DNA from 2 places in the Asanoa sp. NPDC050611 genome. Region 1 is predicted to be linked to the other one. Evidence: riboswitches for the same ligand, from Rfam matches in the RefSeq annotation. Region 1 holds a riboswitch; the other holds the start of a gene.
What was found. A riboswitch is a leader RNA that binds a small molecule or an ion and turns the genes downstream of it on or off. The one in region 1 is predicted to bind thiamine pyrophosphate.

Region 1 (11,476 bases):
GCGTACGCGTCGGCACTGCTCGGCCCGCTCGCGGTGGTGGGCGCCGGCATGGGCCTCGTCTTCGGCATGGTCGCGGCCACCGGCACGTTCGGGGTGGGGCCCCGGGACGCGGGCGTGGCCTCGGCGAGCATCAACACCGGGCAGCAGCTCGGCGGCTCGATCGGCACCGCGCTGCTGAACACGATCGCGGCCAGCGCTGCCACGGCGTACCTGACCGACCACCCGCAGGCCGCGCAGCTCGCCGCGGTGCACAGCTACACCACCGTGTTCTGGTGGTGCGCCGGCCTGTTCGCGACCGGCGCCCTGGTGTGCGGTGCGTTGCTGCGCCGCGGCCCGCTAGGGCGTGGGTAGCGGGACCACCGCGATGCCGGTCTCGACGAGGCTGCCCAGGTAGAGGTGGCCGGCGTGCTCACGGACGCCGGTCACCATGTGGTAGCCGCCCGCGTCCGTCTGCAGGTCGGCGACCACCGCGCCGGTCGGGTCGACGGCCAGCACCCAGGTGGTCCGGGCGGGTGCGGGCTGCAGCGCGGTGGGCAGTGCCCAGACCACCTTGCGCAGCGCGGGGGTACGCGCGTGCAGCCGGTCGAGCGCCGGGTTGCGCGGCGTGGCGAGGGCGATCCAGATGCGGCCGTCGGCGCCGGTCGACAGGTTGTCGGGGAAGCCCGGCAGGTTGTCGACGAGCACGTCGTGCTGCCCAGCATTGGGTCCGGAGAGCCAGACCCGGGTGACCCGGTAGGCGCCGGTCTCCGCCACCGCGACGAACGACCCGTCGGCGGCGAGGGCGACGCCGTTGGCGAACTGCAGCCCGCCGAGGATGACCTCGACCGTGCCGCCCGGGTCCCGGCGGAGAAGCCGCCCGGTGCCGGTGTGCTCCAGGATGTCGGCCCGCCAGTGCGCGAGCCCGTGCCGCTGCGACGAGTCGCTGAAATAGATCGTGCCGTCGGGCGCGACCGCCGCGTTGTCGCACAGCCGGAACCCGTCGGCGAGCACGTCGACCGCCCCGGAGCCGGGGTCGACCCGCAGGAGGCCGCGGTACGCGTCGCTGACGACGAGATCCCCGTCGCCCGACACCTCGACGCCGAGCGGCCGGCCGCCCGTGGACGCGACCACCGCGGGCGGGCCGCCGTCCAGCGAGAGCCGCAGGACCCGGCCGTCCTCGACGCCCGTGTAGAGGTTGCCGTCGGGATGCACCACCACGTCCTCGGGACCGACCGCACCGACCTGCCGGACCGCCGGGGCCGGCATCGGCGGGTCGCTGACCCGCTCGCGCGCCCGCGGCGACGGCACGGGCGGTCGCCAGACAACGGGATCGATGCGCGGACGGCTGCTCATGGACAGACACGCTAGCCCCACAGATCGACCAATGTCACCGCAGTGTCCGGACCGGACCACCGCGGACCTCGGGTCCGGCGGGAGCGACGGTCCGGACCACCGCGGGCCCGGGACCGCCTGATTCTGATCTTTGCAACACCCGCCGCGACAGGCAGGGAAAACAGGGACCACAATTGGCGGGTGCCGGGCTATCGCCGTCAGCTCTACCGCGACGACGCGGTGGTGTTGCGTGTGCAGAAGCTGGGCGAGTCCGACCGGATCATCACGCTGCTCAGCCGGCGGCATGGGCGGCTGCGGGCCGTGGCCCGTGGCGTGCGGCGGACCACCTCCCGGTTCGGGGCCCGGCTCGAGCCGTTCGGCCACGTCGACCTGCAGATCGCCGGCGATCCGAACGGCGGCGGCAGCGGCCTGCACACCGTCAGCCAGGTCGAGGCGATCCAGCTCTACGGCAAGCGGTTCCTCGACGACTACCCCCGCTACACGGCCGCCTCCGCGATCGCCGAGACCGCCGAGCGGCTCACGCCCGTCGAGCGGGAGCCCTCGTTGCGGTTGTTCCTGCTCACACTCGGCGCGATCCGGGCGTTGGCGGCTCGGGAGCACGCCGGGACGCTCGTGCTCGACGCCTACCTGCTGCGCGGCATGGGCGTGGCCGGCTGGGCGCCCGCACTGGCGGAATGTGCGGTTTGTGGCACCCGCGGCATGCACAAGGCGTTCTCCGTGCCGGCCGGCGGGGCGGTTTGTCCGAATTGTCGACCGCCGGGTGCCGCTCACCCTGCCCCCGCCACGCTCGATCTCATGGTCGCCCTCTCGTCCGGTGACTGGCACGTCGCCGACGCGGCCGAGGCCGGGATCCGTCGCGAGTGCAGCGGCCTCGTCGCCGCTCACCTGCAGTGGCACCTCGAGCGCGGGTTACGCTCGCTGCCGCTGGTCGATCGCACGACGGGGGAAGAACAGAAATGATCAGGTCTCGCAGCGCGCGCCGTGAGGTGCGTCCGCCGACGCCGCACGTCTCGGGCGTCCGGCCGCCGCGGCTCCCCGAGGGCAGCCTGCCCAAGCACGTCGCGATCGTGATGGACGGCAACGGCCGCTGGGCCAAGGACCGTGGCCTGCCCCGCACCGCCGGCCACGAGCGTGGCGAGTACTCGCTGTTCGACACCATCGAGGGCGCGATCGAGATCGGGATCCCCTACCTGACCGCGTACGCGTTCTCGACCGAGAACTGGCGGCGCTCGCCGGAAGAGGTCCGCTTCCTGATGGGCTTCAACCGCGACGTCATCCGGCGCCGTCGGGACCAGCTCGTGGACCTCGGCGTGCGGGTCGTCTGGTCCGGCCGGGCCGGGCGGCTCTGGAAGAGCGTGATCTCCGAGCTGCAGACGGCGGAGGAGATGTCCCGCGGCAACTCGAAGCTGACGCTGCAGTTCTGCGTCAACTACGGCGGCCAGGCCGAGATCGCCGACGCCGCGGCCGCGATCGCCCGCGACGCCATGGCCGGCAAGGTCGACCCCGACCGCATCTCCGAGAAGACCATCCAGCGCTATCTCTACCACCCCGAGGTGCCCGAGGTGGACATGTTCCTGCGGCCCTCGGGCGAGCAGCGCACCTCGAACTTCATGCTCTGGCAGTCCGCGTACGCCGAGCTGGTCTTCCTCGACACCCTCTGGCCCGACTTCGACCGGCGCCACCTCTGGTACGCCTGCGAGCTGTTCGCCAAGCGCGACCGCCGCTTCGGTGGTGCGATCCCGAACCCGATCGCGCCGCCGCCGTTGGAAACGCCCTAGCGCGGGCCCGTGGCGGCGGTGTACCGTCGTCGCATGCGTTACTGATGCCCTCAGGGATTCTGTGTGCCGGTCTGCCGCGTCGTCGGCAGTCTTCGAGCGCCCGGGGCGTCATTCCTATTTTCCGTGGTACGCCGCCGGGCATCCGTCTGTTCTCCATTCGTGAGCGGAGGCCTTCGCATGCCTGCATCCGAAAAGTTCACCGTCGATCTGTCCGCTGTGGAGCTGCCCGACCTCGACCTGGGCGGCAACCGCGAGGCGCGGCGGGGCAAGTCCCCGTCGCACCGCGGCCACGACCGCGCCGTGCCGTCCACAAAGGGCGGTCGCGGCAAGCCGGCCGCGCAGCCGAAGCGCTACGCCTTCCGGCGGGCCTGATCCGACAGAGGAGGGGAACCCCGCGCGGGTTCCCCTCCTCTTCACAAGCGGGGCCAGGGCCGGCGCAGGTCGAGCGCGTAGAAAACCTTGTCGTAGCGCAGATGCCCGACCGCGACGAAGTCGACCAGGCGGCCGTACTCGTTGAAGCCGAGCGTGCGGTAGAGCGCCAGCGCGCGCTCGTTGTCGCCGCGCGCGTCGAGGGTGAGCACCTCGATGCCGGCCTTGCGGGCGCTGGCGACCAGGCCCTCGGTCAGCGCGCGCCCGATGCCGCGGCCCTGGTGACCCGCCGCGACCGCGACCCGCTCGAGGTCCGCGTGCGGGCGGTGGGTCTGGCGCTGGTAGCGGCGCCAGTAGCCGAGCCCCACGACCGTGCCGTCGTCGTGGGCGACCAGGAGAGCCGACTCGCCGGTCGCGACGCCCTCGACCAGCTCCGTCAGCAGGTCGCGGACCTCGCCCTGGGCCGGCGGGAGCGCCCAGCCCAGCGCCGCCCCGGACGACACCAGGTCCTGCAGGATCTTGTGGGCCGGCGGCGCGAGCGCCGTTGCCTCCACCGGATCCGTCACTTCCGCCAGCCGTACACCCATCGCCCACCGCCTCGTCTAGGTGGGTGACATTAGCCGAGAACGGGCCGGAACGTATCCGTCGCGATGCTCACCGTGAGGATGGCTCCCGTGAGCAGGACCGCGCCGAGCACGAACAGCCAGTCCGCGCGGGTGAAGCGTTGCTCGCGGGCGTGCGTACGCGGCATGCCGCTGTCGAAGCCCCGCGCGTCCATCGCGGTCGCCAGCCGGGTGCCGCGCCGGATCGCGCCGACCAGCAGCGCGAACAGCATCGAGGCGAACAGCCGGGCCGCCGCGACCGGGTTGCCGCCGGCGTCTATGCCGCGCGCCCGGCGGGCCATCCGCAGCGCCTGCCACTCCTGCCCGAGCAGTGGCACGAGCCGGAACGCGGCCAGCGTGCCGATCGCGAACCGGGCCGGCGCCTTGGCGTTCTGCACGAGCGCGTCGGCCAGGTCGGTGGGATCCGTGGTGGTGAACACCATGATGCCGGGCAGTGCGAGCGCGACCAGCCGCAGCGCCAGCCCGAGGGCGACGGTCAGCACGCCCGTCGTCACGTCCAGCGCGCCGATCCCGAACACCGTGTCGCCGCCGCGGTTGGCGCCGAACAGGATCGTCGTCAGCACGATGCCGAACACCGACAGCAGCAGCGGCCAGCCGCGGCGCAGCAGGGTGCCGTAGCGGACGCCGAACAGCGGCAGCAGGACCAGCTCGGCCGCGATCGCCAGCGCCGGGGTCAGCGGGTCCAATGTGGTCAGCACGCCGACCGCGAACACCGTTGCGGCAACGAGCTTCGCGACGGGGTTGCGGCGGGCGAGCGGCGCGCTCGAGCGCACCATCACCGCGGCCATCGTCATAGCGCCAGCCTCTGGTCGGCCAACGCGTCGACGAAGGCGGGGTCGTGGGTCACCGTCAGCACGCCGTGGCCCTCGTCGCGCAGGTCGGCCAGCAGGGCCACCAGCTCGATCCAGGTGCGCCGGTCCTGGCCGAAGGTCGGCTCGTCGAGCAGCAGCAGGCGCGGCGCCGCGGCCAGTGCCGTCGCGACGCTCAGGCGCCGGGCCTCACCACCGGAGAGGGTGTACGGGTTGGCCCGCGCGAGATGGTCGAGGTGCAGCCTGGCCAGCAGCTCGTCGACGACCTGCGGTGACCGCCCGCCGACCGCCAGCTCGCCGCGGACGGTCGAGGCGACGAACTGGTGCTCCGGGTCCTGGAAGACCGAGCCGATCCGGGCGGTCAGGTCGGCGGCACGCCAGCGGTGCGGCGGGCGGGCGGCGTCGGCGCCGGCCAGGACGGACGACGCGACGACCCGGCCGGCCGTGGGCTTGAGCAGGCCGCCGAGGAGCAGGGCCAGCGTGGACTTGCCGGCGCCGTTGGGACCGAGGACGGCGAGCGCCTCGCCGGTGCGCACCGACAGGTCCGTCGGCGCGAGCCGCGGCGCCAGCGCGACCCGGTCGGCGGTGACGAGCACCTCGCCCGGCGGGGCGACCGCCCGGCGGGGAGCGGGCAGCGGCCGGCCCGGCACCCAGATCCCGTCGGCCGCCAGCGCCGCGCCGTGCTCACCGAACACCCGCTGCGGCGGGCCCTCCGCGCGGACGCCGCCGCCGGGTTCGAGCACGACGACCCGGTCGACGAACGACACGACCTCGTCGAGCCGGTGCTCGACCATGATGACCGTGGTGTCCCGGCTCAGCGCCTGGCGCAACGAGGCGCGGACCAGGTCGGCGCCCGCCGGGTCGAGGTTCGCGGTCGGCTCGTCGAGCAGCAGCAGGTCGGGCCGCAGGGCGAGGGCACCGGCGAGGGCCAGCCGCTGCTGCTCACCGCCGGAGAGGGCGTGGGTCTCGCGGTCGAGCGGGTAGCCGAGGCCGACGGCGTCGAGCGCCTCGGCGACCCGCGGCCAGATCTCGTCGCGGGGTACGCCCCGGTTCTCCAGCCCGAACGCGACGTCGTCGCCGACCCGGGACATCACGAGCTGGGTCGCCGGGTCCTGGAACACGATGCCGACCCGCTCCCGGGCCTTGCGGGTGTCGAGCCCGTCGATCTCCGCGGTGCCCTCCCGCTCGCCGGAGTCGTCGGCGAGCAGGCCGGCCAGCGCGGCGAGCAGGGTGCTCTTGCCCGCGCCGGACGGGCCGAGCAGGAGCACCCGCTCGCCCCGCTCCACGCGCAGGTCGATCCCGCGTACCGCCCAGGCCTTGCGGCCGGCGTGCCGCCAGCCGAAGCCGCGGAGTTCGACGGCGCTCAAGGGTCAGACCGCCGCGCGTTCGCGGCCGGCCGGGAACCGGTCCAGCGCCCCGGTGTTGACCAGGGCCCGGGTCAGCGCCCACCCCCCGAAACCGGCGATGACCACCGAGCTGGCCGCGGTGATCGCGAGGTACGGGATGCCGAATCTGCCCCACGAGTTGCCCGGGTACCAGTAGAGGACGTCGTAGAGCGCGGCGACGAGGCCCGCGACCCCACCGGCCAGGGCGGCCACCGGGAGTCGGTAGACCCGGTAGGCGAACAGGGCGAAGACCAGCTCCGCGCCGAGCCCTTCGAGCGGGCCTTGCAGGACGAGCGTCCAGCCCCAGGTCGTGCCGAAGGCGACCGAGACCAGCGCGGCCACCGTCTCGGTGAACAGGGCGGCGCCGGGCTTGCGGATGACCAGCGCGCCGAGCACGGCCGGCAGCAGCCAGACGCCGTAGAGCAGCGTGCGCGCGGGCAGGGGGATCGCGTCGGCGGGACCGTTGTAGAGCAGGCCCCAGGCCCAGAAGACGACGCCGAACGCGACGCCCAGGACGGCGGCGACGACGATGTCGACCGTACGCCAGCGGTTGTTGGTGTTGCTCATCGTGCACTGACCTCCCAGTTCGGTGAACCAGGAGAAGACGCACGCCATGTCCTGGGTCGGACATGGCGCGGCTGGAGAAGACCGAACTCCCTGCGCTGGCATTACCCAGATCAGGTTCGAGGGTCTGCGGATTGTCCCGCACTCTCAGCGCTGTGCGCTCCCCTGTCGGATGTGAAGTTGTCTCTGCAGGCTAACACCGGTCCCGGGCGGTACGCTCGCGCCCATGCGGATCGAGGTGCGCGGGCTGACGTTCGAGGCCACCGAGGGAGGTCCGCCCGGCGGGCCCGTGGTGATCCTGCTGCACGGCTTCCCGGCCAACCGGCACGGTTGGGACGATGTGACGCCCTTCCTCAACGCGGCCGGGTTCCGGACCTACGCGATCGACCAGCGCGGCTACTCGCCGGGCGCGCGGCCGCTCGGGGTCGACGCGTACCGGGCGGAAGAGTGCGTTCTGGACGCGGTGGCGTTCGTCGACGCGCTGGCCGGCGGTCGCGCGGACATCGTCGGTCATGACTTCGGCGCACTGGTGTCGTGGCAACTCGCGGCCGCTCATCCGGAGCGCGTGCGGTCGCTGACCGCGGTCTCGGTGCCGCACCCGGCGGCGTTCGGGCAGGCGCTGCTCACCGACCCGGACCAGCAGCAGCGGTCGTCCTACATCGACCTGTTCCGGACGGTCGGCAAGGCCGAGCACGTGCTGTCCCGCGACGGGGGCGCCGGGCTGCGCAAGATGCTGGCCGGGGTCGGTGCACGCATCGACGTGTACGCGGAACCGCTGCTCGAGCCGGGTGCGTTGACGGCGACGCTCAACTGGTACCGCGCCCTGGTGATCGAGGACCTGGTGAAGGTGGGCCCGGTGGCGCGCCCGACGACCTACGTGTGGGGCGAGCGGGACATCGCGGTCGGCACGGCCGCGGCGTTCGCGGCGGGCGACCACGTGACCGGCGACTACCGGTTCCTGGCGCTGCCCGGCGTCGACCACTGGGTGACCGAAGCGCAGCCCGACGTGCTGGCCCAGGCGATCCTGGCCCGGATCGGGTCGGCGTCGTGAGCAACCACCCGTCGTCGGTCGACGACCGGCTGCCGCACACCCGGTCGTCTCTCGCCGCGGACCTGCTGGCGCTCGGTGTGCGCCCGGGTTCGACGCTGCTCGTCCACGCGTCGCTGAAGCCGGTGGGCTACATCGCGGGCGGCCCGCACGCGCTGGTGCTCGCGCTGCGGGACGCGCTGGGCCCGGACGGCACGCTCGTGGTGCCGACCCACACGCCGGACAATTCGGACCCGGCTGTGTGGCAGAACCCGCCCGTACCCCAGGAATGGTGGCCGGTCATCCGCTCGCACATGCCCGGCTTCGACCCGTCGGTGACGCCGAGCCGCTGGATGGGCGCCGTGGCGGAGGTGGTCCGCACGTGGCCGGGCGCGCAACGCAGCGACCACCCGCAGGTGTCGTTCGCGGCGCTGGGCCGCCTGGCGACGGAGGTGGTCTACGGCCAGCCGCGCGCGGGGATGCTCGGTCCGGACTCGCCGCTGGGCAAGATCTACGGCCTGGACGGCGATGTGCTGCTGCTGGGCGTCGGCCACGACTCGAACACGTCACTGCACCTGGCGGAGTACCGGCAGCCGGACGCACCGACCGCCCGCCTCGGCGCCGCGGTCCAGACCCCGGACGGCGACCGGGAATGGGTCTGGTGGGAGGACATCGACCTGGACGAGGGCGACTTCGAGCTGCTGGGCGCGGACTTCGAGGCCACGGGCGCGGCCCAGATGGGCCGGGTCGGGGGCGCGATGTCACGCCTGATGTCCCAACGCGCGGCGGTGGACTTCGCGGACCGGTGGATGACGGAGAACCGCAAGTAGCACTTTGTTCAGCCGACCATGTCGACCTCGGTCATCCCGTCGGCATGCCCGGGCGGCCACTGCACCAGTTCGATCCGGTTGCCGTCGGGGTCGGTGACCCAGGCGGTCAGGAACTCCGTCGAGCCATCGGGCGACGAGGGTTCCTCGACCTCGATGCCGCCGGCGGCGAGCCGCTCGACCGTGTCGGCCATGGACGCGACCTGGACGACGAAGTGGTTGAGCCGATTGCCGCCGGGCGGGGTCGCGTGGTCGTGCACGAGCTCGATGGTCACGAAATCATCGTTCGGCAACCGAATCATCGTGAGACTGCCGAACGCCGTCTCGGGCACGGTCCCCAACACGCGGTAACCCAGGCCGGTGTAGAAGGCGAGCGACCGGTCAAGGTCAGCAACCCGCAACCCGAAGTGCAAGGTCCTCATCGCGTACGCATCGCGTGGCATGCCACCAGGGTCGCACTGTCCATTGCGCACCTGGAGCAGCCAGCCTTTCGTAGCGGCTGATCCGCCCGTTCGTTCGACCCGTGCGCCGAGCTAGTGGATCTTGGCCAGCCCCTTGAGCACATACGCTCGCCCAGCGCCCCGCGGCTGGACGGCCGGGTGCCGCTTCATCGGACAAGGATGTCGGGATTCATGGCTTTTGTAAGCGCACTGATCGTGCTCGTTGTGTTGATCGCGGGAGGCCTGACCTTTCGAGCCAAGCGTCGCCGGCGCGACCCGTTGGCGGCCGAGCACCACGCCGAACTGAAAGTGGCTCGGAAGGGCCTGCGTGAGGCGGAGAAAGCTCGCAACGACGCGATCAGGAATGCTCAGAGATCCCTCAGAAGCGCCGAGCGGGCCCATGCGAAGCAGGTTCGCCAGGCCCAGTCGGCACTCTCGGAGGTCACGAATCCGGATGGCAAGAGGATCGGCAGCTATGGCGGCGTCAAGCTCCACGAACTGGCCGTCCACACGCCGAACGGGCGCGGTGACCTCATCGGCGCGAGCGCGACGGTCGACACGGCCGGAAACCTCGTATTGAGCAAGCGACCGACCTTGACCCGGATGGCCGCGGGCGGGTTGCTGCTCGGCCCCCTCGGTGCGCTCGGCTCGCTGGCGTTCCAGAAGACGAAGAAGCACGACGCGCGTGAGCTGTACCTGCTCATCGAGACGCCCGATCTCGCCAGCGTCGTGAAGTGCCCCGCCGACGAGGGCCTGAAGGCGCGCTCGTTCGCCGCGAAGATCAACACTGCGGCGAAGCAGGCCGAGGCGATCGCAGCCGCCCGGCCCGGGCAGATCCAGGAAGCGCGGAAAACGCTGGCGTCCGCCGAAGCGGACACCGCCGCAGTCGAGTCGGCTCGTGCGGAGCTCGCCCAGGTCGAGGGCGACACCGTCCTGTCCGAGCACGTCGAGGTGGCGCAGGCACGATTGCTCGCACTCGAAGCGGCGCGGCCGAGCGGACAGTTGGCGTTGCCCGCGCCTGCGACCGACGACGGCCCGGCAAAGAGCGGTGACGCGTCGCCCTGACCGGTCGTTCGTCGAGGTCGCATCCTTTCCCGACCTCGACGAAGGGTTTCCGGTCAGCCGCCCAGGCCGTAGCGTTCGCGGGCCTCGCGGACGCTCCGGTCACGGGCGCAGGCCGTAGCGATACCGAGCCGCGGTCCCTCCCGCCCAGCCGCCCAGGCCGTAGCGATCCCGAGCCGCGCGGACCCTACCGCTCAGCCAGCCAAGCCATAGCGATCCCGAGCCGCGCGAACCGTTCCGGTCAGTCGTCCAGGCCGTACCGCTCCCGGGCCTCGCGGACCGTTTCCGGCTTGATTTCGCCTCGCCGGGCCAGGGCCGCCAACGCCGCGACCGCGATCGACTCCGGGTCCACGCCGAAGTGGCGGCGGGTCGCTTCGCGCGTGTCCGACAGGCCGAAGCCGTCCGTGCCGATCGAGTGCCAGTCCTGTGGGACCCACTGCGCGATCTGGTCCGGGACCGCGCGCATCCAGTCGCTGACCGCCAGCACCGGGCCCGGTTCGCCGTCCAGGACCCGCGTCACGTAAGGCACCCGGTCCTCGCCCTTCAGGGCCGCCGCGTCGCAGGACAAGGCGTCACGGCGCAGCTCGGTCCAGGATGTTGCCGACCAGACGTCCGCCGCTACGCCCCAGTCCGACGCCAGCAACCGCTGCGCGTCCAGAGCCCAGTGGATCGCCGTGCCCGAGGCCAGGAGTTGCAGGCGCGGGGCCTCCGCGAGGTCGGCTGTGCGGAACCGGTACAGGCCCTTCACGATGCCCTCCTCCACACCGGCGGGCATCGCCGGTTGGATTTTGGGCTCGTTGTAGACCGTCAGGTAGTAGAAGACGTCCTCCGCGTGTGGGCCGTACATCCGGCGTAGTCCATCTCGGACGATCACCGCCAGCTCGTAGGCGAAGGCCGGGTCGTACGACACCGCCGCCGGGTTCGTCGACGCGATCAGGTGCGAGTGGCCGTCCGCGTGCTGGACGCCCTCGCCCGTCATCGTCGTGCGGCCCGCCGTCGCGCCGATCAGGAAACCGCGGCCCAGTTGGTCCGCGAGCGCCCACATCTGGTCCGCGGTCCGCTGCCAGCCGAACATCGCGTAGAAGATGTAGAACGGGATCATCGGCTCGCCGTGCGTGGCGTACGCCGTGGCCGCCGCGGTGAAGTCGGCCATCGAGCCGGCCTCGGTGATGCCCTCGTGGAGGATCTGGCCGTTCGTGGCTTCCTTGTAGTAGAGCAACATGTCGCGGTCGACCGGGTCGTAGGCCTGTCCGACCGGCG
Region 2 (11,476 bases), on a different contig from region 1:
GCTCGGCGCAGAGCGCCACCTTGACCCCGGACCTGCTCAGGTCGGGCAGCCCCTGGACGCCCTTCGGGTTGCCCTTGGCGACCGCGATGACCAACTGGTTCTTGGCGAAGACGGTCGGCTGTCCCTCGGCGTCGCCGGCGTCGGTGACGGTCTTCATGTTGGCCGGTGCCGCGGACGCGAACACGTCGGCGGGCGCACCCTGGTCGATCTGCGTCGCCAGCGCCGACGAGCCGGCGAAGCTGAACGTCACCTTGGTGCCCGGGTTGGCCGCCTCGAAGTCCTTCCCGATCTGCGTGAAGGCCTCGGTCAACGACGCCGCCGCGAACACGGTGACGTCGCCGCTGACACCCGGCGAGGTGGGCGCCGGCGCACCCACGCTGCCGGTCGACCCGTCGCCGCTGCCGCACGCGCCGACGGCCAGCAGGGCGGTCACCGCCAGGCCGGCCACGATTCCACGTACCGAGCGTGTGATCACGCGCTGGTCCTCCTCCTGCCGGGTCCCAGTCCGCACGTTAGCAGTCGCAGGTGCTGGCTGCGATCGCCATTTGGGCTCGCTTTCGCGGCAAATCCGTCGTTGACGGCTTGCACCTGCATGACGACACGCTGCCGCCAAGTTTTTGTGGTGCGCATGTCGAGAACGTCCGGCCGGCTCCGTCCCAGCGTCAGGAGCGGCCGACGGACAGGCCGCCCGACGACGACGATGGAGAGATCACCATGCGACCGACCGAGATCACCGAGGTCCTGAACCGCCCGATCAGCCAGGAGCTGCTGGCCCGCGACCTGACCCGGCTGGCCTACGTCGCGAAGGACGGCACGCCGCGCAGCATCCCGATCGGCTTCACCTGGAACGGCTCGGAGATCGTCATGTGCACCTCGAAGAACGCGCCCAAGCTGCCCGCCCTGCGCGCCAACCCGATGGTCGCCCTGACGATCGACACCGAGGTCCACCCGCCGAAGATCCTGCTCATCCGCGGGCGGGCCGAGCTCGACGTGGTCGACGGCATCCCGGAGGAGTACCTCCAGATGAACGGCAGCTACGTGATGACGCCGGAGCAGCGCGTCGTGTGGGAGGCCGAGGTCCGCGCCCTCTACGACGGGATGGTCCGGATCGTCGTGACGCCGACCTGGGCGAAGCTCATCGACTTCGAGACCACCCTGCCCAGCGCGGTCGAGGAGCTGATCCGGCAGCGGGCCGAACGGCAGCAGGCCTGAGAATGGGGTCCTGACCCCACGAGGAGACGACGATGGCCAAGTACCTGCTGCTCAAGCACTACCGGGGCGCGCCGGCGTCGGTCAACGACGTGCCGATGGACCAGTGGACCCCGGCGGAGCTCGAGGCCCACATCCAGTACATGCGTGACTTCGCGGCGCGGCTCGAGGAAAGCGGCGAGTTCGTCGACCACCTGGCGCTCGCGCCGCAGGGCACGTTCGTGCGCTCGGACGGCGAGGGCCGCCCACCGATCACGGATGGGCCGTTCGCCGAGACGAAGGACCTGATCGCCGGCTGGATGCTGATCGACGTCGAGTCCTACGAACGCGCGCTCGAACTGGCCGGTGAGCTGTCCGCCGCTCCCGGCGCGGGCGGAAAGCCGGTCCAGGAGTGGCTCGAGCTGCGGCCGCTGTTCACCGAATTGCCCACGGTGACCGAGTGAACGAGACACTTCTGCGGGAGCTCGTGCCCGCCGTGCTCGGCGTCCTCGTCCGGCGCGGTGCGGACTTCGCCTCGGCCGAGGACGCCGTGCAGGAGGCCCTGATCCGCGCCCTGCGGACCTGGCCGGACGATCCACCGCGCGACGCGAAGGCCTGGCTCGTCGCGGCCGCCTGGCGCAAGTTCCTCGACGCCGCCCGGGCCGAAACGTCGCGGCGCGGGCGGGAGCTCGTCGTGGAGGTCGAGCCGCCGGCCGGGCCGGTGCCGGGCGCGGACGACTCACTGTGGCTCTACTTCCTGTGCGCGCACCCGTCGCTGTCGCCCGGCTCGGCCGTCGCGTTGACGCTGCGCGCGGTCGGCGGGCTGACGACCCGGCAGATCGCGACGGCGTACCTCGTGCCCGAGGCGACCATGGCACAGCGGATCAGCCGGGCCAAGCGGCGGATCACGGGCCTGCCGCTCGACCAGCCCGGCGACCTGGCGACCGTGCTGCGCGTCCTCTACCTCGTCTTCAACGAGGGCTACGGCGGGGACGTCGACCTGGCCGCCGAAGCGATCCGGCTCACCCGGCAGCTGGCCGCCACCACGGACGAGCCCGAGGTCGCGGGCCTGCTGGCGCTCATGCTGCTGCACCACGCCCGCCGCGCGTCCCGCGTCGGACCGGGCGGGCGCCTGGTGCCCCTCGGCGAACAGGACCGGTCCCGGTGGGACACCGACCTCATCGCCGAAGGGGTGACGGTGCTGCAGGCGGCACTGGCTCGCGACCGGTTGGGCGAGTACCAGGCCCAGGCCGCGATCGCCGCCCTGCACGCGGATGCCCGGACCGCGGCCGAGACGGACTGGGTGCAGATCGTCGAGTGGTACGACGAACTGCTGCGGCTCACGGACAGCCCGGTGGTGCGACTCAACCGGGCGGTCGCGGTCGGCGAGGCCGACGGGCCGCCGGCCGGCCTGACGGAGCTGGGCAAGGTCGACCCGGACCTGCCGCGGTACACCGCGGTCCGCGCCTATCTGCTCGAACGCGCCGGCGACCTCGCGCAGGCCGCCGACCTGTACGCCGTGGCATCCCGCGCCGCCACCAGCGCACCGGAGCGCGACCACCTCACCCGCGAGGCGGCCCGGGTGCGGCAGTCACTGCGGGCGTGACCGTCAGCGCGCGGTCGTCCAGCCGAAGTGGTCCAGCGGCCCGTGGCCCGCGCCCAGGCGCCAGGCGGCGCCGCCGGTGACCGTGCGCGTGACGAACGCCTTCGCGCCTGTCAGGGCCGTCCGCAGGTCGTCGCCCTGGGCCAGGTGCGCGGCGATCGCGGAGGCGAACGAGCAGCCCGTGCCGTGGTTGTTCGGGGTGTCGACCCAGGGGGCGCGCAGCTCGTAGGTCTCCTTGCCGTCCCAGACCACGTCCACGGCCGCGCCGTCCGGGTCGCCGGCCGGGTGGCCGCCCTTGACCACCGCGGCCGCTGCGCCCAGGTCGCCCAGGGCCCGGGCCGCGTCGTGCTGGTCCGCCCGGCTGCGGATTGTGACGCCGAGCAGCGCCTCCGCCTCGCGCAGGTTGGGGGTGACGAGCGCGGCGTGCGGGAACAGGCGGTCGCGGTAGGCGGTCTCGGCCGCGGGCTCCAGCAGGCGGTCGCCGCTCGACGAGACCATCACCGGGTCCACCACCAGGTGCGGGAGGCGACCTTGCGCCGCGAGGTCCGCCACCGCGCGGACCGTCGCCGCCGTGGCCAGCATTCCGGTCTTGACCGCGGCCACTGGCAGGTCGTCGAGGACCGCGGCGATCTGGGCCACCACGAACTCCGTCGGCGTCGCGTGCACCCCGCGTACGCCGACGGTGTTCTGCGCCGTCAGCGCCGTGATCGCGCTCGTGCCGAAGACCCGCAGTGCGGCGAACGTCTTGAGGTCGGCCTGGATGCCGGCGCCGCCGCCGGAGTCGGAGCCGGCGATGGTCAGCGCGACGGGCGGGTTCACGGCAGTTCCTCCTCGAGTGCGTCCACATAGGCGGCGACCAGCCGGGGGTCGCGCATCACCGGGCCCATCACGGCGACGCCGTGCGCACCGGCGGCGCGGCAGGCACGAACGGCGGACGGCAGCACGCCGCCCAGGGCGTACACCGGTGGCGCGTCCCGCGTGCGAACGGCCAGCCCGTCGACGCCGAGGGCGGGACCGTAGCCGGGCTTCGAGGCCGTCGGGAACACCGGGGACACCGTCACGTAGTCGCAGCCCTCGGCCACGGCCGCGGCCACCGACGCGACCGAGTGGCATGACCGGCCGACCAGCGCCGGCCGTGGCTCCGGAAACGGGTCCCGGGCGGCCAGATGGACCGCGCCGGTGCCGGAGCTCGCCACGATCAGGGTCCCGTCCACGGGACCAAGGATACCCGCGATCGCGCGCGCCAGCACGGCACGCTCGTGGGGCGGCAGATCCTTCTCCCGCAGGACCACCGCCCGCGCCCCCGCCTCCACCGCCGCGGCGACGGTCGAGGGGAGCGGGCCGGCGCACATGCCGCGGTCGGTCAGCACCAACAGCCGCGGCAGCCTCACAACGCGGCCCGACCGGCGTCCTGTGTGGACGCCATGGCCGCGTGCCAGCGCTTCTCGATCCGGCCCGCGCCGTACGCCAGCCGACCGGCCTCCACCGCGTGCCGCATCGCCTGTGCCATCCGTTCCGGATCGCGGGCCCGGGTCACGGCCGACGCGAGCAGCACCCCGTCGCAGCCCAGCTCCATCGCCAGCGCGGCGTCGGACGCGGTGCCCAGCCCGGCGTCCAGGATCACCGGCACGTCCACGGTCTCGCGGATCAGCGCGATGTTGTGCGGGTTGCGGATGCCCAGGCCGCTGCCGATCGGCGAGCCCAGCGGCATCACGGCCGCACAACCGGCATCGGCCAGGCGCCGCGCCGTGATCGGGTCGTCGTTCGTGTACGGGAGCACCGTGAACCCGTCCGCGACCAGCTGCTCGGCCGCGTCCAGCAGCTCGACCGGGTCCGGCAGCAGGGTCCGCTCGTCGCCGATCACCTCGAGTTTCACCCAGTCGGTCTCGAAGGCCTCGCGGGCGAGCCGGGCGGTGCGCACCGCCTCCCGCGCGGTGAAGCAGCCCGCGGTGTTCGGCAGCAGCCGCACGCCGCAGCGCTCCAGCACGTCGGCCAGCGCGCCGCCGGTGGACGCCTCGACCCGGCGCAGCGCGACCGTGACCAGCGCGGTGCCGGACGCCGCGACCGCACGGGCCAGCACGTCGAGGCTCGGCACGCCGCCGGTGCCGAGGATGAGCCGCGAGGGCAGCGACTCGCCGCCCAGCTCGAACACGTCGTCGCTCACCGGCTCACCCACCCGCGACCGCGGCGAGGATCTCCACCTCGTCGCCCTCGGCCAGCGTCGTGGTCGCCCACTCGCCGCGCGGCACCACCTCGCCGTTGCGGGCCACCGCGATCCGGCGCTGGTCCGTGCGGGCCGCGACCAGCTCGGCCACGGTCACCGCCGGCGCCAGGTCGACGGCCTCGCCGTTGACGGTCAGGGTCATGACATCCTCCCGTCGGGGGCGAACGGCGCGGCGAACGCCGGCAGTGCCCCCGAACTCAACAGATCGGCGATCGCGTCCGCGGTCGCCGGGGTGAGCAGCACGCCGTTGCGGTGGTGGCCGGTGGCCAGCACGAGCCCCGGCAACGACGACGGCCCGAGCAGCGGCGCGTTTTCGGGCGTGCCCGGCCGCCACCGGGCCAGCGTCTCGACCAGCTCGAGCTCGGCGACCTCCGGGACGACCTCGATGGCGTCGCGCAGGAGGTCGTGGACGGCGCCCGCGGTGACCGTCGCGTCGAAGCCGAGCTCCTCGCTCGTGGCACCGACCACCAACCGGTCCGCCGCGTACGGCACCAGGTAGACGTGCCGGCCCCGGACCAGTGCCCGGACCGTGCCGGCGAGCAGCCCGTCGGTGCCCCGCAGCCGCAGGATCTGGCCCTTCACCGGCCGGACCGGCAGCGGGGGAGCGCCGGGCAGGGTCCCGCTCCAGGCGCCCAGCGCCAGCACGACCGTCTCTCCCGCGAGCTCCGAGCCGCCCGCCAGGCGCAGGCCGGTCGCCCGCCCGTCCGTGACGACCAGCTCGGCGATCCGCGACCGTACGATGTGGACGCCGACCTGCTCGGCGGCCGCGAACAGCGCGGCATGGAGGGCGCGCGGGTCGATCGAGTGGTCGCCGGCGGCGTGCAGCGCCCCGCGCACCCGCGGGCTGAGCGCCGGCTCGCGTCGCCGGGCCTGGCTGCCCGTCAATCGCTCGACCGGCAGGCCGGACTCGAGATAGTAGGCGTGCAGCCGGTCCAGCTCGGCCATGTCGTCGGCGTCGAAACCCACTTCGAGCGTGCCGGCGGTACGCAGCGCCACGGTGCCACCGCCGTCGGCGGCGAGGTCGGCGAGGAACGCCGGATAGCGCTCCAGCGAGGTCCGGCTCAGCGCGCGCAGGGCCTCCTCGCCGTACGCCGCTTCGGTCAGCGGGGCCAGCATCCCGGCCGCCGCGCGCGAGGCGCCGTTGCCGGGGTCCTCGTCGACCACGATGACCGACAGCCCACGCCGCGCCGCCCGCCAGGCGACCGCGAGCCCGATCAGCCCGCCGCCGGCCACCAGCACGCTCATGACCGGTCGTCCAGCGCGGCGAGCAGCCGCTTGGTCGCCTCGGCCGGGTCGGGCGCGGCCGAGACCGCCGACACGACGGCGACGCCGTGCGCGGCCCGCAGCAGCGGCACCCGCTCCGCGGTCACCCCACCGATCGCGATCACGGGGACGCGTACCGCCGCGGCGACCTCGGCGACGCGCTCCGGACCGATCGGATCGGGCAACCCGTCCTTCGTGGACGTGGCGAACGCGGGCCCCACACCGAGATAGTCCGCACCGGCGGCGACGAGCGCCAGCGCCCGTTCCGGGTCGCGGGCCGTGCCGCCGATGAGATGGGCCGGGCCGGCGATCCGGCGCACCACCTCGATCGGCAGGTCGTCCGCGCCGACGTGGGTGCCGTCGGCCCGGGCGGCGAGCGCGAGGTCGACCCGGTCGTTGACGATGCACTGTGCGCCGGCCGCCCGGCAGAGCAGCACCACCTCGCGCGCGAACGCGTACCGCTCGCGGTCGGTTCCGGTCTTCGTGCGGACCTGGACCACCGGCGCGCCGCCGGCCAGCGCGGCCCGCACCGTCTCCAGCGCGGAAGCGCCGCCCGCCGCGTCGGTCACCACGTGCAGCCGCCCGATCATGCCGCCACCGCTTTCCGCCGGCGCGCCGGCACCAGGAAGACCAACGTCAACACCGACGCCACCGCGAGACTCACCAACGACGCCGACCACCCGTTGGCCGGATCGATGCCCAGGTCCTGTTGACGGGCCGTCCACCACTGGGTCCAGCCCTGCCCGGCCGCCGGGAAGAACGTCGGCAGCGTGAGCTGGTAGGCGATGAAGCCGGCGGCCCAGGGGAGCAGCAGCCACGGCCGGGCGGGCGCGGTCGCGGACACGTCCCACCGACCGCGCGGCAGCACGAAGTAGGCCACCGCGAACACACCGACCAGCGGCACGAACACCGCGCCGATCAGGAACAGGAACGGCTCGTAGGACACGATGTCGACGGCCAGGGCCAGCAGTGTGGCCGTGGCGCCGACCCCGACCGCGAGCAGCCGCCGGTCGAGCCGCTCGACGATGTTGCCCGCCGAGACCGCGGTCGAGTAGACGTTGGCGAACGCCTCGTCCACCTCGACGACCACCAGCACGGCCAGCGCGACGGCCCCGAGCGGCACGGCCAGCAGCGCGTCGACGACGTCCAGCCCGCCGGCGCCGTAGGCGGCCAGCGCCAGCGCGCCGAGCAGGAAGCAGGCGATCGTCGCGGTGCCGTAGCCGACCGCGACCCCGGCGAACGCGGCCCGCCCGCTGCGGGTGTGCCGGGTGTAGTCGGCGACCAGCGGGAACCACGAGACCGGCATGGCGATCACCACGTCGACGGCGGTCCAGAACGAGCCGCCGTCGCCGGTCAGGGGCTTCGGGCCGGCCCGCAGCACCTCGACGAACAGGTAGGCGCCGGCGATCAACGCGGCCCAGACGGCGTACCGGGCGAGCAGGCGAACCGCGCCCCGTGGCCGCATCGCCATCCAGGTCGCCGCAGCGCCCGCGACCAGTACGAACGGCCACTTGGGGGCGTCCAGCACCTGGGCGGCGGCGGTCGCGATGATGAAGATCTCGAAGGTCGCCCAGCCGACGCACTGGACGAGGTTGAACACGGTCGGGAGGTACGACAGCCGCCGGCCGAGCAGCCCGCGGAGTAGGACCATGGTGGGCGCGCCCTCGCGGGCACCGGCGGCGGCGCCGAGGCCGAGCAGCAGGGACCCGATCACGGCGCCGACCACGATCGCGAGCACGGTCACCCAGAGCGGGCGCCCGGGCAGCACGGCGAAGGTGGCCGCGACGGGCAACAGGAGGCTGACGCCGAGGCTGCCGAACAGGCCGGCGGTGTCGCGAAAGCCGAGGGCAGGCGGGGACGCCGCGGCCGCACCGGCGGCGACGGCACTGGACGAGGACACTGACACGGGACGCTCCCTACGCCGGCATTACCCGGACCAGGTTCCGACGGTCGGCGGCGCGTCAGCCGCCCTCTCAGCCCGGTGCTCCGAGCTCCCGTTGTGACTTCCGGCAGGTTACGACAAACGCTGGGTGAACGCCATGGTTACGCACATCACCGCGCGTCGCGGCGCTTGCGCGGTGCGGCCGAGCGCGGCGGCTGGCTGCGCATGTGGTCGCGCACCCGACCCATGATGTCGCCGAGGGTCCGCAGGTCCTCATCGGACAGTGGCGCGAGCAGCAGGCGGCGCAGCACCTGGACGTGGCCCGGCAGGACGCGGCTGAAGAGCTGCATACCCTTCCGGGTGATGGTGACCGCGGTGGCGCGCTCGTCGTCGGTGCTCTGGCTGCGGGTGATGAGCCCGGCCTTCTCCAGCAGACCCGCCTGGTAGGTCAGGCCGCTGCGGCTGTAGACCACGCCGTCGGCCAGCTGTGTCATGGTCAGCTGGCCGTTGGCGCCGGCGAGCCGGCCCAGCAGCTGGAACTGCACGTAGCTGATGCCGCCGTCGGCGCGGAGGTGCTGCTCGACCTGATGCTCGAGCAGGCCCACGGCTTCCATCAGCGCGAAGTACGCGTCCAGCTGCTCGGGGTCGAGCCCGCCGGGGTCGGGATGGGAGCCGGTCATCTGCCACACCGTACCGCTTCGAGTTCGAAGCATTGTGTCCCTGGTCACCAACGTGCGGAATTGCTTCGAAATCGAAGCAAGATGAGGTTGACTTGCTTCGAGTTCAAAGCAACATTTCCGAGCGCAGGGAGCGAACCATGATCTGGACAGCCGGCTTCCGGTCTGCCGTCATCAGCCCGTACGAGCAGGTCAAGCTCAACGAACCGCGCGGCTTCGCCGACCGGACGGTGCGTCAGGTGCTCCACCTGGCCGGCGGGGGACAGGCGGTTCGCGTGCGCCTCACGAACCTCTACGGCCGCACAGCCCTCACGGTCGGCGCGGCATCGGTCTTTACCGGGCAGCGGCACGCCCCCGTCACCGTCGGCGGCGCCGAGAAGTTCACCGTCGCGCCCGGCGAGGAGGTCGTCGCCGACCCGATCGACCTGCCCGTCGCCGCCGGCGCCGACCTGGACCTGCGTCTCTACCTCCCGGAGGAGACGGGCCTCGCCACGTACGCACACAAGCCCGCCTCGCTCGCCCACATCGTCGCGGGCAACCACGTCGCGTCCGCCACCCTCCCGAACGCCGAGCAGGTCGAGGCCAGGTTCTACGTCTCCGGGGTCGACGTCCTCACCCCGGACGCCACGCCGATCGCCGTGGCGTTCGGTGACTCCTGGTTCGAAGGGGTCGGCTCCACGATCGACGCGAACAACCGCTCCGTGGACTTCCTCAACCGGCGCCTCGAGCGGGGCTGGGTGGTCAACCAGGGCATCGCCGGCAACCGCCTCCTCGCGGACGAGATCGGCGAGCACGCACTGGCCCGCTTCGACCGCGACGTGCTGGCGGTGCCGGGCGTGACCCACGTGCTGGTCCACTTCGGCATCAACGACCTCGGCCTGCCGGGCATGGTCGGCGAGCCGCCCGCGACCGAGGACGCCTTGATCGAGGGCTTCACGACCCTGGCCCGCCGCGCGCACGAGGCCGGGCTGAAGATCGTCGTGGGCACCATCGGGCCGTTCGCTGGTGCCATCTATCCCGGGATCAGCACGCCGGAGGGCCTCGCCGCCCGGCGCGCGGTCAACGACTGGATCCGGACGACGGACGTCTTCGACGGAGTGTTCGACGTCGCCGGCGCGGTGGAGAACCCCGCCGCACCTGACTACATCAACCCGGTCCTGGACAGCGGCGACGGCATGCACCTAAACGACGACGGCGCCCGCGCCATCGCCGACGCCGTGGACCTGGCCTCCCTCGCCCGATGAGACCGATCAGCGTGGGAACGGAAGCAGGGGTGAGGTGTCGCCGACGGACCACGTGTGACCGAACGGGTCCGTGAAGCCACCTTGACGGTGCGTGCCCCAGGGCACTTGGTGATCTTCGATTACCGATCCGGCGACAGCGCCCGCGGCGACGGCGCGCGCGATGAAGTCGTCGGGGTCCTCGGCGAACATCTCGATCCGGGTGCTGGTGACCCCCGCCCGGTCGGGACTGGTCTCAGTGGGATTCTCGGGATTGACCTCGTGGAGGAAGAAGGCGGCGCCACCGATCTCGAGGCCGGCCACGCCACCTAGGTTCCACAGCTCTGACGCGCCCAGTGCGGTCCTGTACCAGGCAACCGCGGCGTCCGCGTCCGGGACGATCAGCATCACGGAGATTACCGGTGGCGAAGGCTCGCCCGCCGGATTCGGTTCCTCAGCCATGCCCACAGCTTCCCGCATAACGCCCCTCACGCGCGCGCCGGACGACGGGCCGTTATCGCGGCCACGAGAAGGAGCAGCGCGAGCAGCGGCGCCGACCAGCGGGCCGCGGTCAGGAGGGCCGCCGCGACCGTGGCGCCGGCGGTCAGGGCGGTCAGTTGGCCGATGGCGGCCGCCCGGGTGCCTTCGCGGCCCGTGACCAGGTCGTGCACCGCGCCGGTGAGCGTGCCCGTGAGATACGTCGTCGACTCGTGCAGCCAGCGCGCCACCACGCTCTGCACGCCCATCGCCAGACTGCCCGTCGCGAGCAGCAGCAACCGGGTCGTGCGGCCGGGTGCGCCGTCCGTCGCCATCCAGCCCGCCGTCAGGGCGCCCAGCAGCGCCAGTTCGACGAGCAGGTGGCCCGGCCAGCGCACGCGCGGCACGAGCAGCGCCAGTGCGACGCCCGCGGCGTAGGCCGCGACCGCTATCGCGGGCGCGGCGAAGGCGTGGTTGTTCGTTGCGCCGATGCCGAGGCCGGCGGTGACCAGGTTGCCGGTCACCACGCTGGCGAACGCGCCGCCCAGGCCGACGATGGCGATCAGGTCGACGACGCCGGCGCAGGCGGCAAGGGAGAGCGGGGTGACCCGGCGCCACCGCGCCGGGGCCCGCCGGGCCCTGGACCGACTCCGGCGCCCCGCTGGTCGGCCCCCGGCCGGCACCGGGCGGCGGCTTCCTGTGGACCTTCGACCCGGCCGGGCTCACCGACGCGAGCGGGCAGCGGTGGCTCTACTACGGGTCGTACTTCGGCGGCATCTGGACCGTGCCGCTGTCCGCCGACGGGCTGCGGGTCACCGGCGCCGCCACCCAGGTCACGATCGACAACCGCTACGAGGGCGCGTACGTGGTCCGGCGCGGCGGCTGGTACTACCTGTTCGGCTCCGCGGCCAACTGCTGCGCCGGGCCGACCACCGGCTACAG

Region 2: another riboswitch for thiamine pyrophosphate. It lies ahead of AB0H87_RS21595 (cytosine permease); the one in region 1 lies ahead of AB0H87_RS19475 (ECF transporter S component).

The regions. Positions count from the first base shown of each region.
Region 1 covers NZ_JBFAIU010000118.1:279-11,754, reverse strand. Annotated here, with positions in the region: gene AB0H87_RS19515 (MFS transporter) at 1-351, shown strand, start outside; gene AB0H87_RS19510 (SMP-30/gluconolactonase/LRE family protein) at 337-1,332, opposite strand; gene recO (DNA repair protein RecO) at 1,513-2,292, shown strand; gene AB0H87_RS19500 (isoprenyl transferase) at 2,289-3,110, shown strand; gene AB0H87_RS19495 (hypothetical protein) at 3,288-3,482, shown strand; gene AB0H87_RS19490 (GNAT family N-acetyltransferase) at 3,524-4,066, opposite strand; gene AB0H87_RS19485 (energy-coupling factor transporter transmembrane component T) at 4,096-4,896, opposite strand; gene AB0H87_RS19480 (ABC transporter ATP-binding protein) at 4,893-6,278, opposite strand; gene AB0H87_RS19475 (ECF transporter S component) at 6,282-6,863, opposite strand; TPP riboswitch at 6,933-7,037, opposite strand; gene AB0H87_RS19470 (alpha/beta hydrolase) at 7,087-7,911, shown strand; gene AB0H87_RS19465 (AAC(3) family N-acetyltransferase) at 7,908-8,717, shown strand; gene AB0H87_RS19460 (VOC family protein) at 8,726-9,157, opposite strand; gene AB0H87_RS19455 (hypothetical protein) at 9,347-10,219, shown strand; partial or broken gene AB0H87_RS19450 (pyruvate dehydrogenase (acetyl-transferring), homodimeric type) at 10,458-11,476, opposite strand, start outside.
Region 2 covers NZ_JBFAIU010000138.1:5,989-17,464, forward strand. Annotated here, with positions in the region: gene modA (molybdate ABC transporter substrate-binding protein) at 1-475, opposite strand, end outside; gene AB0H87_RS21550 (pyridoxamine 5'-phosphate oxidase family protein) at 715-1,212, shown strand; gene AB0H87_RS21555 (YciI family protein) at 1,245-1,652, shown strand; gene AB0H87_RS21560 (DUF6596 domain-containing protein) at 1,649-2,794, shown strand; gene thiD (bifunctional hydroxymethylpyrimidine kinase/phosphomethylpyrimidine kinase) at 2,798-3,610, opposite strand; gene AB0H87_RS21570 (thiamine phosphate synthase) at 3,607-4,182, opposite strand; gene AB0H87_RS21575 (thiazole synthase) at 4,179-4,955, opposite strand; gene thiS (sulfur carrier protein ThiS) at 4,960-5,157, opposite strand; gene thiO (glycine oxidase ThiO) at 5,154-6,260, opposite strand; gene thiE (thiamine phosphate synthase) at 6,257-6,868, opposite strand; gene AB0H87_RS21595 (cytosine permease) at 6,865-8,184, opposite strand; TPP riboswitch at 8,174-8,286, opposite strand; gene AB0H87_RS21600 (MarR family transcriptional regulator) at 8,331-8,840, opposite strand; gene AB0H87_RS21605 (GDSL-type esterase/lipase family protein) at 8,978-10,081, shown strand; gene AB0H87_RS21610 (VOC family protein) at 10,088-10,519, opposite strand; gene AB0H87_RS21615 (DUF1275 family protein) at 10,546-11,217, opposite strand; gene AB0H87_RS21620 (family 43 glycosylhydrolase) at 11,196-11,476, shown strand, end outside.